4 regions of the Bacillus sp. M5A3_1b genome follow, and region 3 is predicted to be linked to each of the others. Evidence: riboswitches for the same ligand, from Rfam matches in the RefSeq annotation. Region 3 holds a riboswitch; each other region holds the start of a gene.
What was found. Region 3 has a riboswitch for S-adenosylmethionine ahead of ACLBWW_RS02885 (bifunctional homocysteine S-methyltransferase/methylenetetrahydrofolate reductase). Riboswitches for the same ligand answer to the same signal wherever they lie in the genome.
Positions count from the first base shown of each region.

Region 1 (7,473 bases), on a different contig from region 3:
ATTTGAAGAAGTAGAAAAATAAAAAACAAGGAGAAAAGATATGCTCAAATATGTAAAACTAATAAGTATTAGTTTAGCAATATCGTCTTGTATTATGGGAATTAACTATTTAGTTAGCTATATTTGGTCAGGGCATACACCTTCTTTGACATGGAGAACATATTTGATGTTTGGGTTTATATTTATGATGAGTTTTGGTTCCGTGCAAAAAGAAGAGAGAAAGGATTATTGACAATTATTAGAAAAGTTATATAATCTAAATGTAAGTGATCACTTGCATGAGGAAGAGAGGATTTTATGGCGCGCTCAAAGACAGCAGAAAAAATTATTCAAGCAGCGATTGAATTAGTGAAAGAAAAAGGATATACAGCAGCAACAACGAAAGAAATTGCAATGCGTGCTGGTGTTAATGAAGTAACGATATTCCGCAATTTTAAGAGTAAGAAGGGTGTTATTGAAGCGGCGGTTGCTGAATTTTCATATGTACCGCATTTAAAACATTTTTTACAAACAGAAATTGTATGGGAATTAGAAACGGATTTAAAGAACTTAGCAAGGCATTATCATAATTTTTTAGATGGGGTAAAAGATATTATTGCTATTGGTATACGTGAGGCTGGAGAATTTCCTGAATTAGACGGGGAAATTGCTAAAATACCACAAGGGCTAAAGGAAGAATTAAGTATCTATTTTGCAAAAATGCAGGAAAAAGGAAACATTATTGATACGAATATTGAAGCGCAAGTAATGAACTTTATCTGGATCAATTTTGGATATTTCTTATCTAAATTACGTTTTGCCGATCGCCTGACAGAAGTTGATGATGAGAAATTTATTGAAAACAATATTGTTTTATATGCTAGGGCATTAAGACCCTAGTATTTATTTAAAATAAAATGCAAGTGTGTACTTACTTGCTTGCTGGGTAGGAGAGTGAGAAGATGGAAGCATTAAAACAATTTTTAAAAAGACCTGGTACGTATATAGGAATGGTGGTGGCGTTATCGTTCCAACTTATTTTCTTTTGTGTTTGGTTAACGGCGTATGATGGAGTGAATGAAAGAACTGATCAAATGCGTATCGCTATTGTGAATGAAGATGTCAATATAGGTAGTAAAATAGCGGAAGGCTTACAGAGAAATTTACCATTTCAAGTGAAAGCAGAACGGTCTGTGGAAAAAGCAAACAAAGAAATGAATGACCATGTGTACGATATGATTATTGAAATTCCTGCTTCTTTTTCAAAAGATATAAATGAAACAGGAAAATCAAGTTTAAACTTCCACATTAATCAAGCGAATGCCATGATGGCAAAGCAAATGATGGAAGGAGCTGCAAAACAAATTCGAGATAATGTAAATAAAGAGATAGCAAGTTATAAGAAACAAGCGATTGTTGGAAAGCTACAAGCTGTAGGACCTGAGAATGTAGAAGTGATAAAAGGGTTAACCGAAGATTCAATTGGTTTTACAGTTCATAAAGTAAATGATGCAAAAGGATTTTCAGTTAATATGGTACCACTAATGATGGTATTAGCTTCATTTGTAGGAGCGATGATCATGAGTATGGAGCTATCAAAAGTTGCAAAGGAAGTAAAGAACGGTTGGAGTAATTTTGTATCAAGACAGGTCATTAACGGTACAGTATCAATTTTACTTGCATGTATTACAATTGGTTTGATGAGAGGATTTCAAATTGAAGTACACGAAGCAGTATGGAGTATATGGATGTTTCAAGCGATAGTCTTCTTCGCCTTTCTTTCATTAACACAAATGTTCATAACTGTTTTCGGAAATGCAGGTATGATCTTTAATATAATTTCACTGTCGTTACAACTTGTAAGTTCGGGTGTAATTGTGCCACATGAGATGCTTTCTAAAACATATCAAACAATCGGCGAATTATTTCCCGCAACATATGCAGCGAATGGCTATTATACAATAATATTTGGGGGAGTAAGTTTAGAGAAAAATATTATTTCATTATTAGTCATTATATTAGTTACACAATTGGTAGCAGTAATTACTGTATCTATAAAAGAAATAGTAAAGAGAAGAAGTCATGTAGTTAAAGAAGTATAAAATAAAAACGGTATCCGCCGAAGGATACCGTTTTTATTTTATTATTTTGCAACTTCTGTCCACTTGTAGTTAAATTCACCGCCGAAGTCAGTTGTTACAAGTCCTTTAATGAAAGAGCGTTGTAAGTAAGAACGACCTTGTTGGTATAAAGGAGCGACAGCGCCGTCTTCTAATAGGATTTTTTCAGCTTGCTTCATTGCTTCAAAGCGAGCCTTTTCATCGCCAGCTAAATCTGCTTTCACTTTATGAATGAGCGCATCATACTCTTTGTTAGAGTATTTATCGAAGTTATAAGCACTTTCTGTTGTAAATAAATCTAAGAATGTAATTGGGTCAGCGAAGTCAGGGCCCCAGCCATCAATACCGATTTCATAGTCACCACTTAATAGTAGTTTCAGCTGTTGTTTACGTGGTTGTGGTTTTAATGTCACTGTTAATCCATCTAGGTTCTTTTCTAGTTCACCTTTTAAATATTCACCAGTTTTTTTAGCTAAAGCATTATCACTTGTTAATAGTTCGATTGTTACTTTGTCAGTACCAAGTTCTTGTTTCGCTTTTTTCCAGTTTTCTTTCGCTGTTTTCACATCATCTTTGACTAGGTTTCCGTTTTCTTTACGGAAGTCGTTACCTTCTGGACTCTTTGCGAATTTCGCAGGAACCATTCCTTCAGCTGGAATAGCACCGTTATTTAAAATTGTTTCTACGTATGCTTTTTTATTCATTGCTCCGTTAATAGCAAGGCGTGCATGTTGATTTTTTAATGTTTCATTTTTTTGATTTAGTCGTAAGAATTGAATGCCAACTTCAGCGCGGTCTTTGAAGTTTGGATCGCTCTTATATTTATCAACAAACTCCGCAGTTAAAGCAACGCGATCAATTTGTCCTGAATCGTATAAGTTAACTTCTGTAGATTTATCTTTAACAACATTGAAGTTGATTTCTTCTAATTTTACAGTTTTAGCATCCCAATAGTTAGGATTCTTCTTCAATTGGAAGCTTTGCTCATGTTTCCAGTTATCTAATGTGAAAGCACCGTTGTAAATTAAATGATTTGTTTCTAAACCGTATTTATCGCCTTGAGACTTTAAGTAATCTTCATTAATTGGTAAGAATGTTGAGAATGTCGTTAAGCTTAAGAAGTAGGGAACAGGACGGTCTAGTTGTACTTCTAAAGTTTTGTCATCAACAGCTTTAATACCTAATTGATCAACCGGTAATTGTTTTTGGTTTATTTGTTTCGCATTCTTTATATCGAAGAATAAGAATGCATATTCAGCTGCTGTATCAGGATTTACGGCACGTTGCCAAGCGAAGATGAAGTCCTTTGCTGTAACAGGAGTACCGTTTGACCATTTCGAATCACGCAGGTGGAATGTATATTTTGTTTTATCGGGACTAACGTCAACCGACTCAGCAACACCAGGAATTGGTTTATTATCTTCTCCCATTGCATATAATCCTTCAAAAACATTGCGCATTACGTTCATGGATTCCCCATCCGTTGCTTTTGCAACATCCATTGTTGGAATTTCTGAAGCGAATGATAAGTTAATTGCCTGTTTATCATTTGCTTTCGCTCCGTTTGCATGATCTTTATTTCCCCCGCAAGCAGTTAGTAATAGACTTGCCCCTAAAACAGATGCAACAACAGGTACAACTTTTTTCTTCATTGTTCGTTCCTCCCTGAATGTGTTGTTCGTAACGTCATAATGTCCACGTTTTGAAGTGTATCTATAGAAGAAGAGAAAACCTATTATAAATATGTGCATGTAGGTAATCAGGTGTTCTATATGTATATACATGTTGAACTATAATCTATCGTTATATGTTTCAACGTAGTAGACGTTATATTTTGATGGTGAAATATTTCGTTTCTTTGATTATTTAGAATATTGACACTGAAAAGAACTATATGTCAATAATAAAATCGGATTATTATTTTTTAAAAATAATATATTAAAAAAGCGGATTTTCTCCTATTGAGAAATCCGCTTTTAATACATTTTTCCAATAAAACAATTGGTATGGGTAGGAAAACTTCAATTCAGGTTGCCTTTTATTTTTTAATTTGTGCCCATTTGAAGTTTAATTGACCTGCAAAGTCTACTTGCACAATTCCTTTCACGTAAGAACGTTCTAAATAAGATTCGCCTTTTTGGTAAAGAGGAGCGATAACAGAGTCTTTAAATAATATTTTCTCGGATGCTAGTAATGCTTCCCAGCGAGCTTTTTCATCACCGGCTAAAGTTGTTTTCACTTTTGCTATTGTTTCATCGAACTCCTTATTAGAGTAATGATCTAAGTTGTAAGGGTTATTCGTTGTAAATAGCTCAAGGAATGTAATTGGATCTGCAAAGTCAGGGCTCCAGCCGTCAATTCCAATTTCGTAGTCACCTTTTAATAAAAGTGAAACTTGTTGTTTACGTGGTTGCGGCTTTATATTTACTGTTAAGCCATCTAAATTCTTTTCTAATTGTCCTTTTAAGAACTCACCAGTTTTCTTTTCAAGGTCACCGTCACTTATTAATAGTTCTAATGTTATTTTTTCAGACCCAAGTTCTTGTTTTGCCTTTTTCCATAATTCTTGAGCAGATTTTGTATCAACCTTTGTTAAATCGCCGTTTGCAGCACGGAAGTCTGTTCCGTCAGGTCCTTTTGCAAAGTTTTTCGGCACGAGACTAGAGGTTGGTGTAGAGCCGTCATTTAATAACGTATTTACAAAGGATTTTCGATCAATTGTTTGATCGATTGCTTGGCGTGCAGAAACGTTTTGAAGTACTTTGTTTTGTTGATTCATACGTAGAAACTGTACCCCTACGTTTGGCCGTTCTTTAAAGTTAGCATCCTTTTTATATTTATCAACGAAGTCAGATGTTAGTTTGATACGATCTAATTGTTTTGACTCGAATAAATTTACTTCTGTAGATTTTTCTTTTACGACGTTAAAATTGATTTCTTCCAGTTTGACAGTATCTTTATCCCAATAGGTAGGGTTTTTCTTAAATTTAAAGCTTTGCTCATGCTTCCAATCGCTTAGTGTAAAAGCTCCGTTGTACAAAATTGTATTGTCTTCTAACGCATACTTATCACCTTGTGCTTTAAAGAATTCCTCGTTAATTGGTAGAAATGTTGGGAACGCTGTTAAGCTTATAAAGTACGGAACAGGACGTTCTAATTCTACCTCAAACGTATGGTCATCAATTGCTTTTACACCAAGTTGATCGGCTGGAAGTTCTTTGTTGTTAATTTTTGTTGCATTTTTAATATCAAAGAATAGAAATGCATATTCAGAGGCTGTTGCTGGATCAACAGCTCTTTGCCAAGCGAAGACAAAATCTTTCGCTGTGACAGGAGTGCCGTTTGACCATTTTGAATCTCGCAGGTGGAATGTGTATTTCGTTTTATCGCCACTTACTTCATGAGATTTCGCAACGCCAGGGACAGGTTTGTTACCTTCACCAAGATTATACAAACCTTCAAATACGTTTCTCATTACTTGACCAGAATCAGTATCCGTAGCACGAGCTGTATCCATTGTTCGTATTTCAGTAGGTGAAGATAAGTTTAAAACCTGTTTACTAGGCGCCTCGTCTTTTGCATTTGCTCCGCTTGCTTCGTTTTTATAACTACCGCAACCAGTTAATAAAATACTTACTCCTACAACTGATGCAATACCGGGTACAAACTTCTTTTTCATTTGATTTTCCTCCTAAATAATTAAGTTTGGATGATGATGAGGGAAATGAAAAATAAAAAATCCCTCTTTTCATATTGAGAAAGAGGGATTTTTACGTACAAGTTATGCACCCGTATATAAACGAAGTCCCTCATTCTATCTTTCAAGCACAATGCTTGCAGGAAGTGGCACAGTATTCAAAATGAACCTGTTGCCGAGGTTTCAAAGGGCCAGTCCCTCCACCTCTCTTGATACAATGAGTAAACGAATAAATTTTATTAATTTTTGTGTTTCTTTGATAATTCAAAATCTTACACCTTGGATAACGAAGTGTCAACCAATTGAAATATAGTTTAAATTTTCAGTTTTATTTAACGAGAAAAACCACTGCATATGGCAGTGGTTTTTCTACTAGAAGTTAAAGTTATCTGGATCTGGACCAACGCGACGATCTTCATTTAGAGCTTGAATTGCTTTCATGTCATCAGCACTTAATTCAAAATCGAATATATTTGCATTTTCAATAATGCGATGTTCTTTAATAGATTTAGGGATTGTTACAACTTCATTTTGTAAATCCCAGCGTAAAATAATTTGTGCAGTTGATTTATTATATTTTGTCGCAATGTCTTGTAATGTGGAGTTATCCAATAGTTGTCCCTGCATTAATGGTGACCAAGCTTCAAGCTGGATGTTATGTTCTTTACAGAAAGCGTGTAATTCTTCTTGTGCTAAACGTGGGTGGTATTCCACTTGATTGACCATTGGCTTAATTTCAGCGATTTCAAATACGTCTTGTAAGTGGTGAATGTGGAAATTACTCACACCGATAGCACGAACACGGCCATCTTTATAAAGTTTTTCTAACGCTTTCCATGATTCAGTATATTTCCCTTTTACAGGCCAATGTACTAAATATAAATCTAAATATTCTAGACCTAATTTTTCTAATGTAGTTTCAAATGCTTGAAGTGTTGTTTCATATCCTTGATCGCTATTCCATACTTTTGATGTAATAAATAATTCTTCACGTGGAACACCTGCTTCACGGATCGCTTGTCCAACGCCTTCTTCGTTTTGATAGATTGCTGCAGTATCGATGCTGCGGTAGCCATTTTTTATTGCTGATTTTACAGACTCAATTACTTCTGAACCATCTTCTACTTTAAAAACACCTAAACCGAACCAAGGCATTTTTACACCGTTATGTAATGTAGTATAGTCTTTTAAACTTGTTAAACTCATATTATTTCCCCCTAGCTTTTTTGTTTGTTGCTTCTACTGCTTTTTGAATTGCCTCTGAAAAATTATATTCATATAAAGCTTTGAGACCTTCAGCTGTGGAACCACCTGGTGTTGTTACTTGTTCGCGGAGGTTAGTTGGATCTTGCGTTTGTTCAAGCATAGAAGCAGAGCCAGAAATCATTTGAATGACAAGGTGTTTGGCAGTTGCTTCATCGACTCCATAACTTTTTGTTGCTTCAATCAAGCTTTCAGCAAAGTAATAAAGGAAAGCTGGTGCACTTCCAGTAACTGCAGTAAGCTGATGAACTTCTTCCTCAGTACAAAGTTGTGAAGTACCAATGCCTCTTAAAAGGAGTTGCAAGGTTTCTTGATGCATCTCGTTTACTGATTGTCCCGTTGTATATAAGGAGATAGACTTGCCAATTTCAGCAGCTGTATTTGGCATAATCCAAGCAACAGGCGTGTCCTTAG
Region 1 covers NZ_JBKEZY010000013.1:56,894-64,366, reverse strand. Annotated here, with positions in the region: gene ACLBWW_RS25645 (helix-turn-helix domain-containing protein) at 1-22, shown strand, start outside; gene ACLBWW_RS25640 (hypothetical protein) at 41-232, shown strand; gene ACLBWW_RS25635 (TetR/AcrR family transcriptional regulator) at 298-879, shown strand; gene ACLBWW_RS25630 (YhgE/Pip domain-containing protein) at 942-2,081, shown strand; gene ACLBWW_RS25625 (peptide ABC transporter substrate-binding protein) at 2,123-3,751, opposite strand; gene ACLBWW_RS25620 (peptide ABC transporter substrate-binding protein) at 4,138-5,778, opposite strand; SAM riboswitch class I at 5,911-6,015, opposite strand; gene ACLBWW_RS25615 (aldo/keto reductase) at 6,169-7,002, opposite strand; gene proC (pyrroline-5-carboxylate reductase) at 7,004-7,473, opposite strand, start outside.
Region 1: it holds a riboswitch for S-adenosylmethionine, as region 3 does, so the genes downstream of both, ACLBWW_RS25620 (peptide ABC transporter substrate-binding protein) here and ACLBWW_RS02885 (bifunctional homocysteine S-methyltransferase/methylenetetrahydrofolate reductase) in region 3, are expected to answer to the same signal.

Region 2 (7,473 bases), on a different contig from region 3:
TGGTTTGACAAGAAACACTCTTTTCGGTTTTGCTCACTGAAGGGAGTGTTTTTTTGTAGCCAAAAACTCCTCTGTACTCATTACAGTTGCATATACTCCATTTAAACTAGCCAAAATTGTGTTATGAATATAAACGGCTGGTATAGTAGCATTCTTAAAGGAAAGATCTTTTGTAGCACAAGCATCATGTATAACGGTACATGGAAAGCCGAAATCAAAAGCAGCCCTTACGGTAGCATCAATACACATATGAGTCATCATCCCACATATGACGACGTGCTCAATGTCTAAACGTTGTAATTGTTCTAGAAGATCAGTTTCGCGAAAACTATTTGGATAATGTTTGAGTATAACAGTTTCTTCTCTAAGTGGACGTACGCTTTCATGGATATGTACACCTTCTGTATTGGGTAGGAAAAAAGTAGCGTCATCTTTAATTGCTACATGTTGGATATGAAAAATAGGTTCGTTTTTCGTTCTAAAGAATTGTAGTAGCTGACTAGCGTATTCGCTTGCTTCTACTGGATTACGCAACTCCATCTTTCCATGTGGAAAATAATCATTTTGAATATCAACGAGTAAAAGAGCTGTTTTCATATATTTATCTTCCTCCGATTTCATATTCAAATAATGGTATTCAATTTATCCGACATTAACGGGCAGTAAAACTCCCACCTCAAAATTCGGCTGGAGCAAAGAAGTTAGGTGGGAGATCAACTGTCCGTAAATGTCCGATTGGTGAGGGCTGATAATCAGTGGGGGATGAACAAAACCCCCCCACTGATTATAGTTTCACTTTATAGAGAGGATTCTCCTTTTAAAAAATATGAAGGAAAAGAATTTTACATAACTTTAAAAATCACTATTGTAGTGTGATTTTTTCATTTGAAAATTTTAATAGAATAATAATTAATATTTTTCTAAAAAATGTATTGACTCTTATTATTCTGAGTTCTATAATGAGAATTAATTAAACGACAATTAAATCGATACATTCTTATCCAGAGAGGTGGAGGGACTGGCCCTACGATACCTCAGCAACGGGTTTTTTAATACCGTGCTAACTCCAGCAAGCCTATAAAAGGCTTGGAAGATGAGAAGATGTGACCGAGTACATATAAGTGCTCTCCTTCTTATCTTTATGGTTGATAAGAAGGAGAGCACTTTTTATTTTACCTCGAAAGCTCTACTTCAAGTTTTTACAGCATATAGGAGGGAAGAAAATGATTTCTTTTAACAACGTAAGTAAAGTATATGAATCAGGTGGGCAATCTGTTCATGCGGTGGAAGACGTAACATTATCAGTTGAGAAGGGCGAAATTTTTGGCATTATCGGTTTTAGTGGTGCTGGAAAGAGTACGTTGTTACGCTTAGTAAATATGTTAGAGAGACCGACGGCAGGAACGATTTCAATAGATGATAAAGATATTACATTACTATCGACGAAAGAATTACGGAAGCTAAGACAAAGAATCGGGATGATTTTTCAAAGTTTTAATTTATTTAATTCAAGAACAGTGTTTGGGAATATTGCTTATCCATTAAAATTAGCGAAAGTACCAAAGAATGAGATAAAAGAAAGAGTAAATAAACTGCTGAAGTTTGTAGGGTTAGAAGATAAAGCAAACTATTATCCAGAGCAACTATCAGGCGGTCAAAAGCAACGTGTTGGTATTGCAAGAGCACTTGCAACATCACCGGATATCCTTATATGTGATGAGGCAACATCAGCTTTAGATCCAGAAACAACGACAGAGATATTAAACTTATTAAAGAAAGTAAATCGAGAATATAATGTAACAATTCTTCTTATTACACATGAAATGCACGTTGTGAAAGAAATTTGTCACCGTGTAGCTGTAATGGAGAAGGGAAAGGTTATTGAAGAAGGAAAACTGTTTGATGTTTTCACACAACCAAAAACAAAGACGACTCAAAACTTTGTACGCTCCATTATTAATGATCATTTACCGGAAAGTGTTCTAGGGAAAATTCAAAATGGTGGACAGATTTATCGCTTAACATTTACTGGGGAAGAGACAGGGCAGCCGGTACTATCATATATCGCGAAAAACTATAACGTCGATGTAAACGTACTGTACGGAAATATTATTGAACTTCAAAATGTGCTATTTGGAAATCTACTTGTAGAACTGCAAGGTGAGCAGAAAGAAATTCAAAAAGCATTACAACATCTAAGACTGCAAGTGCAGCTGAAGGAGGTAGAAGCTCATGCGAGTTGATTGGAGTATATTTTGGCCCCGCATAGTAGATGCGACGGGGGATACCCTCTTAATGGTAATTGTAACCCTTATATTCGCTACAATTCTTGGTATACCTCTAGGTTTACTTTTATATGTAACGAGAAAAGGGAACTTTTTAGAAAATAAATGGGTCTTTTCTATTCTTAATATCATTATTAATACAATTCGTCCGGTTCCATTCATCATCTTCTTAGTAGCTTTAAGCCCACTAACAAGAAGTGTTATCGGAACGACGATTGGAACAGCGGCAGCAATCTTTCCAATGACGTTAGTTGCGTCAATTGGTATTGCTAGAATGGTTGAAACAAATCTTGTTTCAGTTCCAAAGGGAGTCATTGAAGCAGCTCAAGCGATGGGTGCTTCACCATTTAGAATTGTTTTTGAAATTCTTGTACCAGAAGCGTTAGCGCCATTAATTTTAGGTGTTACGTTTATGACAGTTGGTTTAATTGAATTTTCTGCAGTTGCTGGGCTTGTCGGTGGTGGCGGTCTTGGTGACTTAGCGATGACATATGGTTATCAACGTTTTGATACATCAGTTATGTTCGTAACGGTCGTTTTACTTATTATTCTCGTACAGGTAGCTCAAAATTTAGGAAACTACTTTGCGAAAGTCTTTTTACGCAGATCATAAAAAGGAAGAGGGGAAAAGAAAATGAAGAAAATTTTAGCATTTGCATTATCAGCGATTGTAGGAATTTCAGCGTTAAGCGGCTGCTCAAGTGGAGACACGGGGGCAGGAGCAAAAGAGAAAGTAGTTCGCGTTGGCGTAACCGGAACAGATGGAGACGCTTGGGAAATTTTAAAGAAAAAAGCTGAAAAAGAGGGAATTAAAATTAAATTGGTGGAGTTCTCTGATTACACAACGCCAAATAAAGCGTTAGCTGATGGAGATATTGAACTAAACTCATTCCAGCACGTTGCTTTCTTAGAGCAATTTAAAAAAGAGCATAAGTTAGATATTACAGCTGTCGGTACAACGCAAATTGCACCAATGGGCTTATACTCTGAAAAATATAAGAAGGCAAATGAAATTCCAGATGGTTCAGAAATTGCGATTCCAAATGATCCAACGAATCAAGCTCGTGCATTAAAACTTCTTGATGCAGCTGGATTATTAAAGCTTAAGAAAGACTTTGGCTTATTCGGAGATCCAAGTGGCATTGCTGAAAATCCGAAGAAGTTAAAAATTACACCGGTTATCGCACAGCAAACACCTCGTGTATTAAAAGATGTTGCAGCTTCAGTTATTAATAACGGTGTTGCTGGTCAAGCTGGATTAGATCCAGCGAAGGATCCAATTTTCTTAGAAGATCCAAAGAATGAAAATGCGAAGCCATATATTAATATTTTCGCAGCTCGTACAAAAGATAAAGATGATCCAACACTGAAAAAAGTAATTGAACTATATCATTCAAAAGAAGTAACAGATGCAATTAAGAAAGAAACAAATGATGGTTCCATTTCAGTAGATCTTTCACTTGAGGAGCTTGAAAAAATCGTAAAATAATTATCGGGTTTAACGATTAACAGTAGGAACCCCTCCGCTGTTAGCTCGTTCAACATATAATCTACTTAACAAACAAAACCCTAATTCTGTACCTTCCAATTCTGTATAACGTAGAATCCAATGTTTGTTAAGTAGAGTGATGGACCAGGAGTTTTCCTGGTCTTTTTTTTTGTGGTTATTCGATTACGATACTTTTTAAATTATCCTCATGATGCTCTTGTTTTTTCGGATAAGTAGCTAGTTCCTCTTGCAAAATGTTTAGTGCTTGCTTAGCTGATTGCTGGATTGGGGCAGGTAACTCTTCTAATATATTCATACCGACTTTTATTTTTGTACGAATTACCTTCCTTAGTAGTTCCTCACGCATGCACTACACCTCCAAATCGAATGTTTAGTACATCATCTTCGAATTTTGCTCCTTGAATAGAAAGGTGTGTTAACGTTTTTGGTAATGTGATGTTCCGTTTAACAGAACCAGCACGAATGATAAGCTCATCACCTTTTTGATTTAATGCAAGTTCACTTTTGTTTGAGAAGGGAATGGAGAGAACGAAAATATACTCATCGCCATCTTTTTTTACATATTGAGTGCGACCGTTAAATTTCACTTCCGTAGGAGAAGAATCTGATTTAAATAAAGCATCTCCTACACGCTCTAACATAGACAAACCGACAACCTCTTGTTCAAACATAGGAGCTTCGTAAATAGGAAGCGGCTGAAAACTATCTTGAATCAATGTTTTATATTTCTTTTGAGTATCTTTCCATGCTTGAAAATAAGGATCGGTGACAGTGTTAGGGATGACGCGATTAATCATAATGGCATCCACGTTATAATCGTATAAATTTAAATACGTAAAGCTACGCTGAGCTTCTTTAATGACCATCTTTTCAGGATTTACAACGATGCGGATACTTGTTATGTCTCGGTTTGATAAAATATTTCTCATTTCTCCAAGTTGTTCAAGTGTATTCGTTAATTCGTCCATAATATCATCGGTTGGAAGGGGGACACCAAGAAGTGGTTGAGCTACAGGACGAACAACTTTTAAAACTTTTCTTTTAATAGGAAATAATTTTTCCATCCACCAGCCGAGCATGTCTGGAAAGCTGAGCATTGCTAATGTTTCTCCTGTTGGAGCACAATCAATGATAATAACATCATATGTGTTTTGTTTATAATAATCGAGTACGCGAAGTAAGCTAATTAAATCTTCCATACCAGGAAACATCGTTAATTCTTCTGTTGTAATATCATCAGCTGCTTTGGAGGTGAAGAGTAGCGTAATATATTTCTGTAATTTCCCCCAGCCTTTTTCCATCTCATAAATCGTATTAATTTCTTGTGCCCACAAATTTTCACGAATTGCTAATGGCTCAGAAGATAGCTTTATACCAAATGAATCTCCTAAACTATGAGCAGGATCTGTACTCATTACTAATGTTTTTAATCCTTGTTTTGCGCTTTGAAGTGCTGTTGCTGCTGAAATGCTAGTTTTTCCTACGCCGCCTTTACCTGTATACAAAATAATTCTCATTATTCTATCCCCTTTGTTTCGAGTGTCGAATATTACGAGTACCGAAATAAAATGTTGAATAAAAACCCAACTAGGGTTTTATTCAATCGGAATGTTTTTCATTTTAGGTGTAGAAACTTTTTCTTCTGTTTTTTGCTGTGACGTAGCAATGTGATTCATGATCTTTTGGAAGATTTGTAGTAAGAATGCTTTTTCTTCTTCTGATAATGCTTCTGTCACTAGGTTAAAGTAATGGGCTGCATTTTGTTTTACTTCTTGAACGAGCATTACGCCGTTTTCTGTTAAACGAATTAATACAATGCGTCGGTCGTTTTCATCACGGTACCTTTCAATATATCCCTTTTTTACGAGGCGATTTACAACACCTGTCGTTGTACTCATCGGTATATCAAGAAGGTCAGCGATTTTTGTCATTGTAATATCTGTATTTCGCTCCATCCAAAGTAAACAAAACACTTCTGTTTTAGAAAGTGTTAAATCTAGGCTTACCCATTCTTCAGGATAAAAAAGTTTCTTGGCGTTATCTAGCAGTAAGTCTAAAAAATGTTCATATTGCAACAATTATTTCCACTCCCGTATATTTCGAGGTTCGTAATATTTGTTTTTATTTTATACAGAATTGAAATAAATGTCAATAATTTTAATTGTTTTTTTAGATTAGTCAGAAAATGTATTTTAAAATAGTATTCTTTTATGATAGATGTATAAATATAAAACTAGAACTTACATAAAAATCCATCATGGTAAATATACTTATCTATAATGGATGTATAGCTAACGAGGGGGAGAACGATGAGAAGACGTAATACGCAAGCGTTCACGTTTTTAGCATGGACTTCATTTGTTTGTGCACTTTCAGGTATGTTAATTGGGATTTATACGTTAGATGAAACGCTTAGTGTAAAAGGATATTATTTAATTGGAACATTATTTTTAACGATGTCTTGTTTTGTATTACAAAAAACAATTCGTGATAATGAAGAAGATAACGAGAGATTTCCGAAAAATAAACCGTTAGATAAAGAGTAAATCGTAAAGAAAGGCATTCGCCTTTCTTTTTTTATGTAAAAATGCAGTAAGTGCCGTGTGTTGACTTGCTTGAAGTACTGAAAATTTGGTATCATCAATAGTATTGTAGATTGAACGATATATTATGGAGGTGGCCTAGCCGTGTCAAGAATTTCCGTTGAGAATGTAAAGCACGTAGCACATTTAGCACGTCTTGCAATTACTGATCAAGAAGCTGAAAAATTTCAAAAACAACTAGATGCAATTGTTACATTTGCAGAACAGTTAAATGAATTAGATACAACTGATGTAAAACCAACAACTCATGTATTAACTATGAAAAATGTTATGCGTGAAGATGTACCAGAAAAAGGTTTACCAGTCGAAGAAGTATTAAAAAATGCACCGGATCACAAAGATAATCAAATCCGTGTTCCAGCAGTATTAGAATAGAGGAGGGGAATTTCGATGTCATTATTTGATCATTCCGTATCAGAGTTACATAAGAAGTTAAACAACAAAGAAATTTCCGTTACGGATTTAGTAGAAGAATCATACAAACGTATTGCGGATGTTGAAGATAACGTAAAAGCTTTTCTTACATTAGATGAAGAAAACGCACGCGCGAAAGCGAAAGAATTAGACACGAAAATTGGTGCTGAAGATAATGGTTTATTATTCGGTATGCCAATTGGTGTAAAAGATAACATTGTAACTAACGGTCTTCGTACAACTTGTGCGAGCAAAATGTTAGCAAACTTTGATCCAATTTATGATGCAACAGTTGTGCAAAAGCTAAAAGCTGCTGACACAGTTACAATCGGTAAGTTAAATATGGACGAGTTCGCAATGGGTTCTTCAAATGAAAACTCAGGTTTCTACGCTACGAAAAATCCATGGAACTTAGATTACGTTCCAGGCGGATCTAGTGGTGGTTCTGCAGCAGCTGTAGCAGCAGGAGAAGTATTATTCTCTCTAGGTTCTGATACGGGTGGTTCTATCCGTCAGCCAGCTGCATATTGCGGCGTTGTAGGTTTAAAACCAACTTACGGACGCGTATCTCGTTACGGATTAGTAGCATTCGCATCTTCACTTGACCAAATCGGACCGATTACACGTACAGTAGAAGATAATGCATACTTATTACAAGCTA
Region 2 covers NZ_JBKEZY010000012.1:25,297-32,769, forward strand. Annotated here, with positions in the region: gene ACLBWW_RS24800 (cysteine hydrolase family protein) at 34-597, opposite strand; SAM riboswitch class I at 995-1,100, shown strand; gene ACLBWW_RS24805 (methionine ABC transporter ATP-binding protein) at 1,224-2,243, shown strand; gene ACLBWW_RS24810 (methionine ABC transporter permease) at 2,233-2,898, shown strand; gene ACLBWW_RS24815 (MetQ/NlpA family ABC transporter substrate-binding protein) at 2,920-3,774, shown strand; gene ACLBWW_RS24820 (DUF3926 domain-containing protein) at 3,950-4,141, opposite strand; gene ACLBWW_RS24825 (ArsA family ATPase) at 4,134-5,315, opposite strand; gene ACLBWW_RS24830 (MarR family winged helix-turn-helix transcriptional regulator) at 5,391-5,873, opposite strand; gene ACLBWW_RS24835 (YiaA/YiaB family inner membrane protein) at 6,105-6,341, shown strand; gene gatC (Asp-tRNA(Asn)/Glu-tRNA(Gln) amidotransferase subunit GatC) at 6,483-6,773, shown strand; gene gatA (Asp-tRNA(Asn)/Glu-tRNA(Gln) amidotransferase subunit GatA) at 6,789-7,473, shown strand, end outside.
Region 2: it holds a riboswitch for S-adenosylmethionine, as region 3 does, so the genes downstream of both, ACLBWW_RS24805 (methionine ABC transporter ATP-binding protein) here and ACLBWW_RS02885 (bifunctional homocysteine S-methyltransferase/methylenetetrahydrofolate reductase) in region 3, are expected to answer to the same signal.

Region 3 (7,473 bases):
GGCAGTATTTCTTATTATTGTAAAGAGGCGAATGCTGTATTTTCTGGTGATGTATTGTTCCAAATGAGCATCGGAAGAACAGATTTACCCGGTGGAAGTTTTGCTGAATTGATTGGAAGTATTGAAGAAAAATTATTTGTATTACCAGATGAAACAGCGGTGCTATGTGGACATGGTCCAGAAACAAGCATTGGTTTTGAAAAAGAAAATAATCCATTTTTACAGTAAGGAGCTAGTATGGAGATGGAGCTCATTTTAAAAGAATGGATGGAGAAAGAGAAGGATTATTCAATTTCATATAGTACGTATATGAACCTCGTATTGTACACAGAGGGACATGGCTATTATATGAAGGAACGTGAAAAAATTGGAAGACAAGGGGATTTTTTTACAAGTAGCAACGTATCCTCTGTTTTTGCAAAAACATTTGCTAAATTTTTTATTCGTCTTGTTGAAAATGGTGAAGTTGCTCCGAATATTTGTGAGATTGGTGGGGGAACAGGAAGGTTTGCCTATGATGTTTTACAAGAGTGGAAGCAAGTATCTCCTGAAACCTTTATTGATTTAAACTATTCAATAATTGAAATGAGCCCTTTTCATAGAAACTTACAGCAGAAAAATCTTTGTTCGTTTTCTAATGTGTCGTATTATACGTCGCATAGTGAAATGGGAGAATCGTTCGAAGGGATTCTTTTTTCGAATGAGTTATTTGATGCATTTCCTGTTGAAGTAATTGAGAAGAGAAATGGAATATTGTATGAAGTACGTGTGACGTACACAGAGGAAGGGAAACTCGCAGAAGTATGTAGACCGCTACAGAAAAATATTGGTCGATACTTATTGAAATATAATATTCATCTTGCTGAAGGTCAGCGTTTTGAAGTGCCACTTGCGATGGAAGAATATATAGAAGAAATTGCGAAATGGTTTCAACGAGGTGTATGTATTACCGTTGATTATGGATACACAAAAGAAGAATGGATGCATCCTGCACATCAAGAAGGAAGTTTACGAGGATATTACGAGCATAAGTTAATCCGTAATCCTTTAGAGCATCCAGGTGAAATGGATCTTACTACTCATATTCATTGGGACGAACTGAAAGAGATGTTTAGCCTGCAAGGCATGAATATAGTATGGCATAAGAAGCAATCTGAGTTTTTGTTAGCAGCAGGAATATTAGATCAGCTTACGGGTCACCAAGATCGAAATCCTTTTTCTGAAACTCAAAAACAAAATCGTGCAGTTCGTTCTATGATTTTGAGCGGAGGATTAGGGAGTGCATTTGATGTTGTGATACATACGAAACATATGCAACAGTTACACTTGGATCAGCATTTGAAAATATAAAAAAACAAGACACAGCATATTTCTGTGTCTTGTTTTTTAATACGACTTTTTAATTATGTAGCATCATATATTTTCTCTCATGATATATATTTATATTAAAGATATGAGATAAAAAATATAAAATACGCCCTTTTTCTCTGTTTATGAGCTCTTAACCTAATAATACGCGAACGAGTTGAATAATTGTCTCGTTTTCTACTTTGTAATAAATTTCCAATCCTTTTCTTTCACTGGAAACGATTTTAGCACTTTTTAATTTTGCTAAATGCTGTGAAATTGTAGATTGTGGCATGTTTAAGCCAGTGTACATTGTAGAAACGTTGCTTGGACCACGTTCAATTAATCCTTTTACAATACATAAGCGAACAGGATGAGCAAGTACTTTCAATAATTCTGCATTGCTTTCATATAGTTCTATTTCTTTTTGAAAGGTTTCTAACATGTTCTTTTCCACCTCCGTGTGAGCTGTTATACCATACTATACATACCAAAAAATTAAAGAAAAGAAAACAGTTGTTGCAGAAAAAAAGTCCTAAAGTAAAGAAATTGTAAGAAAAGAGACCCTGATGTAAATAAAGTAGATAAATTTGCATGGTTTTGTAAAATGACATTTTTGGGCGAAAATTTCGATGCGTTTTAAAAATTGAAAGATATAGATATATTTGTAACACAATTTTATCATGATTTTCTTATTCTTTCAAATGAATATACAAAATTTTTAAAATAATAAGAAAAAGGAATTATAATGTTATATATAGAATATAAAACAGGTTAAAAGAAAGGAAGCTGAATATAGTCAGCTTCTTTATGGTGATAACAAAATATTTGAGTATAGCTGATAAATTTTAGAATTACCAAGACATTAGTTATATATTCTAGAGTTCATCTTTTATCAGCTTTAAAAATCTGCGGTTCCATATGTTCTCATAAAAATCAATCGTCTCTTTTGCGGACATAAATGGATTATTTAACGTAGAGGTTGCTTTCTGTACCATGAAGTTTTCGTATTCTAGTCCATGGGAAAATCTAATCGTAGCATCCATACAGTACTCTGTTTGGGCACCACAAAATTCAATACGGTGTACAGATAATTGTTCTAAAATCTCTTTCAAGTTTGTTTTATAAAATGAATTGGCATGTGTTTTTCTTACAAAAAAATCTTGTTCCTGAACATCTAGATCAGCATGAATAGCCCAAAGTTCTTTTTCGGGTACTAAATCATCGTCACAATGTTGAATAAAAATGATGGGTTTATTTGATTTTCTGTATGAAGAAATTCTTTTATTTACTTTTGTAAGTAAATTTTGTAAATCGAATAAATGCTCTTCGCTATAACATACTCCATTTTGTAAATCGATAACGATTAAAACATCTGCACAAATATCCATTATTTTTGCCCCCTTTTTTACTTCTTAATATATCAATTAATTCATTATTTAGAAATAGATGGTGCTCTTTTGCTTTTTTATGGACTATACGAAAAGTAAAAAATATACTTAACGGTATAAAAAAGAAGATATGAAAACTTAATTTCATATCTTCTGTTCGTTCTATGCATTTACAGGTTCTTCTACATAAGAAAGGGCATTTTCAAAATCGGATATTAAATCGTCAACATTTTCAAGGCCGACGGATAACCGAAGTAATGAATTAGAAATCCCTCTTTCATCACGAGCTTCTTGCGACAATGCTGCATGTGACATTTTAGCTGGGTAGGAAAGAATCGATTCGACAGCTCCTAAACTAACTGCAAAGACAGGTAATTTTACTTTTGATAAAAATTGGCGGAGTGCGTCTTCTGATTGTAAAGTGAAAGATAGGACAGCTCCGGCTGATGTAGCTTGAGATTGTTGAATATCAAATCCAAGATGTGTTTGTAAGCCAGGATAATAGACATTTTTAACTTTAGCGTGCTCTTGTAAATAATGTGCAATTTTATTGGCGTTTGCAGCTGAATGCTCAAGACGTACATGCAATGTTTTTAGACCGCGAAGTACGAGAGAACAATCTTGAGGACCTAAAATAGCGCCGAATGCATTTTGTAAAAATCCAAGTTTTTGAGCGAGTTCGGCATCTTTTACAACCGCTAATCCGGCAGTAACATCACTATGACCGGCAATGAATTTTGTGGCACTATGAAGAACGACATCGGCGCCAAGATCAAGTGGTTTCTGGAATAGTGGTGTCAAAAATGTATTATCAACAAAAGTAAGGGCGTCAATAGATTTTGCAAGTTTAGAAACAGCACGAATATCTGTCACTTTTAAAAGTGGATTAGAGGGTGTTTCCACATAAAAGAGTTTTGTGTTTGGCTTAATGTTTTGCTTTATTTCTTCTACATTTGTCATATCAACAAATGTATGTGACACACCGTAACGGGAGAGCACTTCAGTTATAATTCGGTAAGTTCCTCCGTATACGTCTTCTGAAATGAGTACGTGATCGCCTTGTGAAAGAAGGAGGAATGCAGTAGAAATCGCTGCAATTCCTGATGCGAAGGCAAATCCCTTTGTTCCTCCTTCTAATAAAGCAATGATATCTTCAAGAGCTTCACGAGTTGGATTACCAGAGCGACTATAGTCATATTTTCCGAACGTATCTACATCAAACTGATGGAATGTTGATGTATTATAGATGGGAACGTTAACAGCTCCTGTTTGTGAGTCATGTTTATATTGGTTGTGCAGTAAGAGTGTATCTATAGAATAACTCATATTCTTACCCCTTCTTTTACAAGTTTAATGGCTTGCTTTAAGTCTTGAATTAAATCGTTACTATTTTCAATGCCAACGGAAAATCGCAGAAGACGATTACATACACCGTTTGCTGTTCTGATTTCTTCAGGAATATCAGCGTGTGTTTGCGTTGCTGGATACGTCATTAAACTTTCAACACCACCAAGACTTTCAGCAAATGTAATTAAGGATAAAGATTGTAAGAATGGATTAATCCATGTTTCATCTTTCAGACGAAATGAGATCATGCCACCTCTTCCAGGATAAAATACATCTGTCACCCCGTCTTCATCATTTAAATAAGCAACAACTGCTTTTGCATTTTCTTCATGTTGTCTCATGCGAAGCGCTAACGTTTTCATACCACGAATTAATAGCCATGAGTCAAATGGACTTAAGACCGCACCAGAGGCATTATGATAATGAGCGATTTCCTCACAAAGTTCCTTTCCTTTTGCAACGACAAGTCCGCTTAGGACATCGTTATGTCCTCCTAAATATTTCGTTGCGCTATGAAGTACAATGTCGGCACCTTCTGTTAATGGCTGCTGTATATAAGGCGTATAGAATGTGTTGTCTACAATAAGAAGTAGTCCGTGTCTTTTCGCTACAGTTGCGACAGCGGCAATATCAGTAACTTGCATTAACGGATTAGTTGGAGTTTCTATGAAAATAGCTTTCGTTTCAGTTGTGATAGCTTGCTCAATTTGTTTAATGGATTGTGTATTTACGTATCTACATCGAACATTCCACTTTTTTTCGTGCTCAGAAAATAATCGATAAGTGCCCCCGTATAAATCTTCAGATACAATAAGTTCGTCTCCAGAACGGAATAGGGAGAGGACGAGGAGAACAGCTGCCATCCCTGAACTACAGGCATAACCTTGTTCACCATATTCTAAGTCTGCGATTGCCTGCTCTAAAAGACCACGAGTTGGATTGCCAGTTCGTGAATAGTCAAAGCCAGTAGAGTTACCAATTCCGTCATGACGATAAGCAGTTGAAAAATAAACAGGTGGGTTAACAGTTCCTGTTGTAGTTTCGCTCCGGTTTCCGATTTGTGCTAGTTTTGTTTCAATAGTTGACATGTGAAAATTCCTCCTTTTTAAATTAACAATTAAGTGAATGTAAAGTGAAACTTTAATCAGTGAGGGATTCATCCCCACTGATTATCAGCCCTCACCAATCGAGCTTTTACGGGCAGTTGATTCCCACCTAACTTCTTTGTTCCAGCTGAATTTTGAGTTGGGAATCTTACTGCCCTCAAATAGCGGGGGAAAATAAAAAAAGCCTTCTAAAGAAGAAGGCTTTCGGTTTGAATAGAGTCTTCTTCTCATCTGTCAAATCTTTCACAATTTGCTGGAATTAGCACCTTATTAACAAATGTTAATGGTTGCTGAGGCGTCAAAGGGCCAGTCCCTCTACCTCTCTAGATAAGAATGTTCGTATGAAATTTTATTATGTTTTTAACTTTACAACAAAAGATAATTGAATTGCAACTTTATTTTAAATAATTTTTATTTTTCCGCAAGTGTCATTGACTTTTGCATTTGTGCATGCTAAATTTATTAAAAAATTAACAAACATTGTTAAAAGGGGAACGTATTTCCTTTTAGCTACATAAATAAAATAATAAAGACAAACTCTTATTGAGAGCGGTGGAGGGAAAGGCCCTGTGAAACCCAGCAACCTTCAAACGAAATGTTTGAAACGGTGCTAATACCTGCAAAACGAATGTTTTGCATAATAAGAGGAGGAACAATTATGTCCCCCTCTTCAAAGTGAAGAGGGGGTTTTTATATTGATAGAAATGAGGGAGATTTGTGAAATTACTAGATTTATTATCAAAAGGAATTGTAATAGGTGATGGTGCGGTTGGGACGTTATTACATTCACATGGTTTGCAAAGTAGTTTTGAAGAATTGAATATATCTGATCCAGATTTAATTATATCGATTCATAAGCAATATGTAGCTGCTGGGGCTGATGTGATTCAAACAAATACGTACGGAGCAAATGAAGCGAAATTACGTATGTATGGTTTAGAAAATCAAGTTACTGAAATTAATAGAGCCGCAGTAAAACTGGCGAAAGCATCTGTTACAGACAGAAATGCAATTTTAGGAACAATTGGTGGTATGAAACATATCGGAGCTGTTACGACAACTGATATGGAAAGAGAATTTATGTTACTGGAACAGGCAAGTGCATTACTAGAAGAACAGGTTGATGGACTGCTATTAGAAACTTTTTATGATGAGTTTGAATTACTTCATGCTGTTCAGGTGTTACGAAAACAAACGAATATTCCAATTGTAGCTCAATTAGCATTGCATGAGGCAGGTACAACTCAAAATGGAAATGATGTAAATGAAATATTAAAACAGCTTTTAGATTACGGTGCAAATGTTGTTGGATTGAACTGTCAACTAGGGCCACTTCACATGACGGAAGCTTTTAAAATGATATCGATTCCGCAAAATGGCTACTTGTCAGCATATCCAAATGCAGGTCTCCCGAATTATGTGGAGGGACGCTACGTATATGAGGGAAGTCCGGCTTATTTCGAAGCGATGACACCGAAATTTATTGAGCAAGGTATCCGATTATTGGGTGGTTGTTGTGGCACGACTCCAGAACATATTGAAAGTATGAAACGTGCAATTGCAAATGTTACACCTGTAATAGAAAAGGATACGATTCAAAGACCGAAAGTAGTTCATACACATGAGAAACGTTCGAAAGCTCATGTCACTTTAGCAGAGAAAGCAAAAAAACAAACGACAGTAGTAGTGGAATTAGATCCACCGAAAACGTTAGATACGCAGCGATTTTTTGAAGGCGCAAGAGCATTGAAAAGAGCTGGGGCAGATGCTATTACTCTAGCAGATAATTCATTAGCATCGCCTCGCATCTCGAATATGGCAATGGGGGCATTATTAACGAAGCACGATATTCCGGTATTGACGCACTTAACGTGTAGAGACCATAACGTCATCGGACTACAATCTCATTTACTAGGCCTATCAGCGTTAGGTATGGAAGAAGTGTTAGCTTTAACTGGGGATCCAGCACGCGTTGGTGATTTTCCAGGTGCCACTTCTGTATATGATTTGTCCTCTATTGAGCTCATTAAAATGATTAAAGAAATGAACGACGGGCGCTCGATTTTAGGGAAATCAATTGGTCCAGCAACAAGGTTTTCAGTGGGAGGTGCGTTTAATCCGCATGTAAGACATTTAAAAGCAGCGGTTAAGCGAATGGAACGGAAAATAGATGCTGGAGCGGAATATTTCTTAACGCAGCCAATTTATGATATCGCGTTAATTGAAGAAGTGTATGAAGCGACAAAGCATTTGGAACAACCTATTTTTATTGGGATTATGCC
Region 3 covers NZ_JBKEZY010000001.1:541,472-548,944, reverse strand. Annotated here, with positions in the region: gene ACLBWW_RS02915 (MBL fold metallo-hydrolase) at 1-228, shown strand, start outside; gene ACLBWW_RS02910 (class I SAM-dependent methyltransferase) at 238-1,350, shown strand; gene ACLBWW_RS02905 (ArsR/SmtB family transcription factor) at 1,502-1,792, opposite strand; gene ACLBWW_RS02900 (cysteine hydrolase family protein) at 2,226-2,738, opposite strand; gene metC (cystathionine beta-lyase) at 2,901-4,064, opposite strand; gene metI (cystathionine gamma-synthase/O-acetylhomoserine thiolyase) at 4,061-5,173, opposite strand; SAM riboswitch class I at 5,416-5,525, opposite strand; SAM riboswitch class I at 5,729-5,838, shown strand; gene ACLBWW_RS02885 (bifunctional homocysteine S-methyltransferase/methylenetetrahydrofolate reductase) at 5,909-7,473, shown strand, end outside.

Region 4 (7,473 bases), on a different contig from region 3:
TTCTCTAACAGTACATACACAATTGTATTTTCACCTGATTTTTCTTTATATACACGTTGTACAACGCCTTCTTTTTGTGCTTCTTTACCATTTGAAGTCGGTCTAAATGAATCTCCACTTCCACTCAGCGCATTTTTATAATTCTCAAGCGCTTCTTTTTGCGTCGAACCTGTTGCAAATATTTTCGCATTAGAAGCATAGATAACTGTATGAGCACGTACTAATCCCCCGTCATCAATAACAGGTACAATCCAAGAAGGTTTACCATACACGTTATAAATAACCGGCATCGTTCCATGCCATTTCTCTCTCTTAAAGGAATTATCCACTACTTCCGAAGCAGCTGAACCATCCATAATTCCCTTCACTTCTTTTCCGTTATAGTAATACAACTTACCTGTACGCGCATCGATAAGCGAGTAACCTAACGCAGAATCTACTCCCTCTTTCGGGGAGGTGAAATCAGTAAAATAATATAACGTTCCATCCTTACCGAATATTGGTGTAACTCCTTCTTTCGTTCCCCACTCAGTCGGAATCTTCATATCCGTTTGCGAGAATTTCGTATTCCAAAATCCGTGAATATATTTACCGAAGTACGTATTTAATGTAGATGCGGTCTCGTGATTTAATACACCATCAACAAATTTAGGCGCTTTTCCTTTATCATATCTTTTCACTTCACCTGTTTGTGCATCTACTACTACAACGCCCTCTACCTCAAATCCAGATCTTCCTGAAATAAATTCACCATACGTCATTGTATAATACGGTTTCCCTTTATCATCCACTTCAAATTTAGGTTTCCCTTTAAAGATTAGATTTGGTTCGGCTTGCCTTACAACACGCTCTAAATTATTCCCGAAGAACATGCTTGGCACATATTTCATTTTATAACCAAGGTGCAGTTTCGCTTCCGCATCAGGATTCGTACCTGACATCGTTACGTACCCTGGAATTGTCTCAGCTTTACGTGCTTTAAAAAAGCCTGAAACTTCAATCGGTGCTACATATAAAGCCTCACCATTTACCATTTGTGGCGTTAATTCCCCTAGCTCAAAATAAGCTACTTTCGGAATATCCCCAAATACTTTTTTCATTTTATTTTCCGCTGTCTTTGGCGGCACTGTAAACGGTTGATCATTTTCAGTAAACGGCTCTGAAATATCTTTCTCGATCTTCACAACAGAATCATATTTTTTTTGCGTGATTACTATATCATGTAAATAACCAAAATAGCCGTAACTTGCGAGTAAAATAAACATTAGAAGTCCTTTTAATGTACCTTCTAATTTCCCTATTTGATCTTGTGAAAATAAAACAAGCCCAATTAAAATTGCTACTGCAACAGAATAATGAGTAAGAATCGAATCTGCTCGATCATCGATTAGCCAAAGATATTCATAGATTGCAATACCTATCCAAAATAATACAGGAATAACTAAAATGGATGATTTCTTACCCTTTACAACCTTCTCATCCCCTTTCTTATCCACTGCTCGAAGTTTACTACCGCTTCTTGTCCATGGAATCAAAAACAAAGTGAGAATAGCTAAAATTAAAAATTTCATCAAAGGCAATGTCCCCTTTTCTTTTATTTTCCCTTTTAGTATAACAAATAAAGGGTATTCAGGTAAAAATGGGGATGATTATATTTTTTTACTACTTAATACAATCCCACTCACTACATATAAGATAGATGCAATATAAAAAATGGTGCCAATCGTAAAGAAATCTACTAAATATCCCGTTGCAATAATTGCTACTGCTCCTCCAATCGATGTCCACACATGATATTTTCCAATCTCATAACCAGCATTTTCTTGCACAACCTTTCGTGCTAACGACGTCTTCTCGGTATTACGCTGCACAGCACCTAAAACTCCCATTACAATTTGGAGAATATAAACATGCCAGACTTCCGTGGCAATCGGGAAACAAAGCATTAATATTGCCATGGACCAAGCATATATAATTAATAATTTTTGATCGCCTACTCGATCAGACATCTTTCCTACTAATGGATATACAAGTGCTGAAGTTAAAGCAAATAAGCCATAAGCCCAGCCAAACTGCGAGAAGCTATTCCCAACATTCCGAAGCAATAGAATGTAAAAAGGAAATATCATACTTCCCGCCATCATGATGATACTTTGCGAAGCCACAAATCTTCTATATGTCATTTCGTATACTCCCTATAAAATAAATTCACAAATCTCTCTTTTGGATCCGCTTCTTTTTTCTTCTGAAGAAATTCTTCTATACGAGGATATGCCCTCTTTAACTGCTCCTTCGTTGGATACGAATAGTACGGTAAATAATAACTACCATTATGTTTTAAAGTAACATCAATCATTTTCTGAATGACATCTTCTGTTTTCTTTATTTCATCCTCTGAGCGTCCTTGGTTAATTAAAAGAACTAGCGCAAACATATCATCTTTCGCATAGGATAAAACTGCATTTTCATTCTTTTCCACATAACGAATCGTAATATTGAGCAAATTAAACTCTTCTTCATTTAATACGTTACGTAAATCATCTATGTATTCCGTGAAGAAATCTATAGGCACAAAGTATTCTTGTAACACTTCTGTTCTATTCGGATTTTCATATTCCATAAAGGCACTATCTGACCTCATAACATTATTTCGCGTCTCATACGCTCCATCTGTACGCTCAAAATAACTTCTTTGTATATCCCAAAATGTATTCTTTCCCCAATCGCTATAACGGGATAATCCGAGTAAAAATTTCGGTGCAGCTATAATAGTTTCCTCTTTTAATTCACTGTACTCTTCCCTCATATTTTGATTTTTCGCCAATGTATAATCTGTCACATACATCTCTTTTAAAAATGAATTGGGGGCAACAGAAATACGGGCTAAGTGCATACGAACATTTTCATCTCTTTTCACTTTATCTTTGAAATAAGATGTGTATTCTTTATAATCTATCATTCTCGTATGCATTTCATATAATTCATCATCAGTTAACTTTAATGTCACATCTAAAATGACACCAAATAACCCGTAACCACCTATGACATATGGAAATAGCTCTGCATTTTCTTCTCTACTTACATTACGTACCGTACCATCTGCCATTAACAATCTGAATGACTCTACTGTATCAATCAATGCTTCATGACGAATATCACGCCCATGTACATTCACACTTAATGAACCACCAACAGTAAAAATATTTTGAGATTGCATTACTTGAACCGCAAGACCATATGGATTGATTTTCTTTTGAATGTCATTCCATGTGACACCGCTTTGCACCCTAATCCTCTTCTCCTCCGGATCAAATTCTAATATTTTATTATATCCCTTCATATCAAGCATCGTGCCGTTCGGATAATACGTCTGTCCTCCTTGGCTATGTTGCATACCTGCAATGGAAATTTTCTCTCCTGAAACTTTTGCATCTTGCACTAATTTTACTAACAAGTGCTCATCCGTAGCACTTTCAACACGTTTTATTTTTGTCGGAAGCAATTTACCGACATCACTCATCATAGGATGATCGAGTTGTTTTTTATACGTATGTACAGACGCCGCTAACAAAACGGTATACGCTACAATGACAACTACTATCTTTCTTTTTTTCAAATGACACTCTCCTTGTTTGAATTTCTTTCACTACATATTGTACATATTTTTCTAAGAAGAAAATATATTAGTAACGAAAAAAGAGAGATACCCTTACTCTTTTAGGCATCTCTCTTCAAATCAATTAATTCGTTACTGGCAACTGTATGGGATCAAATTTTTCATATGATGTATATTTTATATCCGTCATAATTTTTGCTTTCTCCTTACTATTTCTACTCACAACTATATCCAATTTTAATGATTCATATTTAAAATCTTTTGTGATCATATATTCTGCATCTATCTCTTCTACCTTTGCATTTTGTGCTTCTAATGCTTTCTTCTGCGTTTCACCTATACTACCTAAAATACTCTCTGCATCTTTTCCTTTTAACCTGACCTTTAATTTATATTTGTCTCCACTTTTTTCCATCTTCATTTTTTGTACAATTTCTGGTGGGATTTCTACATTCTCTTTCACACTCTTGGCTGCATTCATCCCACTAATATTTAATTTCTCTTCTGGTATAGATATAACTTCACCTGTATTAGGATTCTTCACTTGACCAACAATATTATCATTTACACCATAAATGATAATATCCGTACCCGAAACATTCATTTCAGCACGAGAACTCTTTGTTTTCAGCTCTATTTGTATTTTAGCCTTCATTATACTCAGTTCTTGTCCATCAGCCTTTATGTCCATATCCTGCATCACCGTTACATACTCTTCATTTTTTAAGTTCTCATACGCCTTATTAAAAATATCTTTTGCGGCTAAATCCTTCTCTTTCTTTACTGATGCCGTTTTGGGTTCACCCGTCTTCGATACTTTATCACTACTACACCCTACCCCTAAACCAATTGTAAGTAATAAACTAGAAGCTACTATAATTTTCTTCATAAAAATCCCCCTTTACCAAATAATACCACTTTTTCATCTGTTAAATCTATATGATTTCCAATGTCATTATTTAAATTCAGCTCTAAATAACAACATGTTTGATGAAAGGTTTAAATATGATGTAAATAAAAACAACGAAATTCGGGAGGTTATTATGAAAGCAATGATTTGCACAAAATATGGACCACCTAACGTTCTTCAGCTTCAAAATATAGAGAAACCTACACCTAAAAAGAACGAAGTATTAATTAAAATTCACGCAACAAGTGTATCGACTGGAGATTGTAGAATACGCGGTTTTAATAGTCCCCTCTTATTTTGGATTCCTATGCGGATCATATTAGGTTTCAGAAAACCGAGAAAACCTATACTTGGCGTAGAGTTATCCGGTGAAATCGAAGAAATAGGAACAGATGTAACCCAATTTAAAAAAGGAGATTCTATCTTTGCATTAACAGAACTAAACCTCGGTGGTTATGCCGAGTACACATGCGTACATGAAAGTGGATTAATAACATTAAAACCTACCAATGTGACGTATGAAGAAGCGGCAGTTATTCCTTTTGGTGGAACTTCAGCATTACATTTCCTGAGAAAGGGTTGTATAAAAAAAGGGCAACAAGTGCTCATATATGGTGCCTCAGGATCGGTAGGAACAGCTGCTGTACAACTTGCTAAATATTTCGGTGCAACCGTTACGGGTGTTTGTAGTAATTCAAATTTTGAACTCGTTCAATCTTTAGGAGCTGATAAAGTAATTGATTATACGAAAGAAGATTTTACTAAGAGGCGCGAGCGCTACGATATTATATTTGATGCAGTTGGAAAGTATAAAAAATCCCTTTGTACAAATGCATTAACACCCAATGGAAAATATGTATCTGTTAATGGAATGATGGCAAAGGTAAGTAAAGAGGATATGATTCTACTAAAAGAACTAACTGAAACAGAACATTTAAAACCTGTTATTGATAAAACTTACCGATTAGAAGAAATTGCTGAAGCTCATATGTATGTGGAAAAGGGACATAAGAAAGGTAACGTTTCTATTACCTTAAAATAAAATATATTCAGAAAATAACATTGACAATTCTTTTTGTAAGATTTACTATTAGTACCATATTAAAAAACTACATACACATACTCTTATCAAGAGTGGCGGAGGGACTGGCCCGATGATGCCCGGCAACCGAGCTTATGACGTATAAGCTAAGGTGCTAATTCCTGCAAAACGAGTTTTCGTTTTGGAAGATAAGAGAGGAACCTATTTTATCTATTCGGCACCTCTCTTATTTTTGAGAGGTGCTTTTTATTTTGGAACGTATATGAAGGGGGAACTATAGATGAGAAAAGTATTATTGAGCATTGTAAGTGGAGCGGTATTATTGTTAGGTGCATGTGGTGCTAATTCTGATAAAGAGGTAAAAGCATTAGATGAGAAAAAGATTACTGTCGGTGTAACAGGTGGACCACATGAACAAATTTTTGAAAAGGTAAAAGAAGTGGCAGCGAAAGACGGACTCGAGATTGATGTAAAAGTATTTAATGATTATGTAGCACCGAACGTATCTTTAGATGAAAAAAGCCTCGATGTAAATAGCTATCAAACGAAATCATATTTAGACGTATTTAAAGCGGAACGTAATATGAAATTAACTGAAGTATTTTCAACAGTAACATTCCCTATGGGCGTATATTCTAAAGACATAAAAGATGTAAAAGACTTAAAAGAGGGCGACGCAATCGCTGTACCAAATGATCCAACGAATGAACTTCGAGCTTTAAAGCTATTTGAAAAAGCAGGCGTTTTAAAAGTGGATCCAAAGGCTACAGAAAAAGCGACTGCGAAAGATGTAATTGAAAATCCAAAAAATTTAAAGATTGTTGAATTAGAGGCATCTCAATTACCGACACAACTAAGTGAAGTGAAAGCAGCTGCAATTAATACAAACTTTGCATTAGGTGCAAAATTAAGCCCTGCGAAAGATTCTATTTTCCGTGAAGGAAAAGATTCACCATATGTAAACTGGGTCGTTGTTCGTACTGAAAATAAAGATGATGCTGTTGTAAATAAATTAAAGAAAGCTTATCAATCTAAAGAAGTAAAAGAATTTATCGAGAAAAAATTTGATGGTTCAGTTTTACCATCTTGGTAGGAGCTGACGATAATGATTGAATTAAAAAATGTATCCAAAGTATTTACAACAAAAAAAGGGAATGTAGAAGCTCTTAAACCTACTTCCCTTCAAGTAAAAAAGGGCGAAGTATTTGGAATCATTGGATATAGTGGCGCTGGTAAAAGTACATTAATTCGATGTGTAAATTTATTAGAAAAACCAACGACAGGAAATATCATTGTAAACGGCCAAGACTTAACAACTTTATCAGCAAAAGAACTAGCAAAATCGAGACAAAAAATCGGAATGATTTTTCAAGGATTCAACTTACTTAAAACTGTGACAGTTTATGAAAATATCGCATTACCGTTACGTCTATCTGGTCTTCCCAAAAATGAAATTGAAAAAAGGGTAGAAAAGTATTTACGTATTGTCGATCTTTTTAACCGAAAAGATGCATATCCGAGCGAACTTTCTGGCGGCCAGAAGCAACGTGTTGCCATTGCACGTGCACTATCACATGAACCGGAAGTGTTATTAAGCGACGAAGCAACGAGTGCTTTGGATCCAGAAACAACTGAATCTATTCTCGACCTATTATTAAAGATTAATGAAGAAATCGGGATCACAATTTTATTAATTACACATGAAATGAATGTTATCCAGCGTATATGTGACCGAGTTGCTGTTATGGAACATGGAGCAGTAGTTGAAAGCGGGACTGTGAAGGATATCTTCACAAACCCACAGCATACAACAACAAAGAAATTCGTAAACAGTGCATTTGCAGCTAAAATTCCAGAAGAAGTACAAAAAGAACTTCAAAGAACCGGAGAAATCGTAACACTTTC
Region 4 covers NZ_JBKEZY010000013.1:74,047-81,519, forward strand. Annotated here, with positions in the region: gene ACLBWW_RS25695 (DUF3981 domain-containing protein) at 1-1,571, opposite strand, end outside; gene ACLBWW_RS25700 (MFS transporter) at 1,650-2,183, opposite strand; gene ACLBWW_RS25705 (FAD-binding oxidoreductase) at 2,180-3,616, opposite strand; gene ACLBWW_RS25710 (DUF6612 family protein) at 3,741-4,505, opposite strand; gene ACLBWW_RS25715 (NAD(P)-dependent alcohol dehydrogenase) at 4,660-5,568, shown strand; SAM riboswitch class I at 5,649-5,763, shown strand; gene ACLBWW_RS25720 (MetQ/NlpA family ABC transporter substrate-binding protein) at 5,849-6,661, shown strand; gene ACLBWW_RS25725 (methionine ABC transporter ATP-binding protein) at 6,674-7,473, shown strand, end outside.
Region 4: it holds a riboswitch for S-adenosylmethionine, as region 3 does, so the genes downstream of both, ACLBWW_RS25720 (MetQ/NlpA family ABC transporter substrate-binding protein) here and ACLBWW_RS02885 (bifunctional homocysteine S-methyltransferase/methylenetetrahydrofolate reductase) in region 3, are expected to answer to the same signal.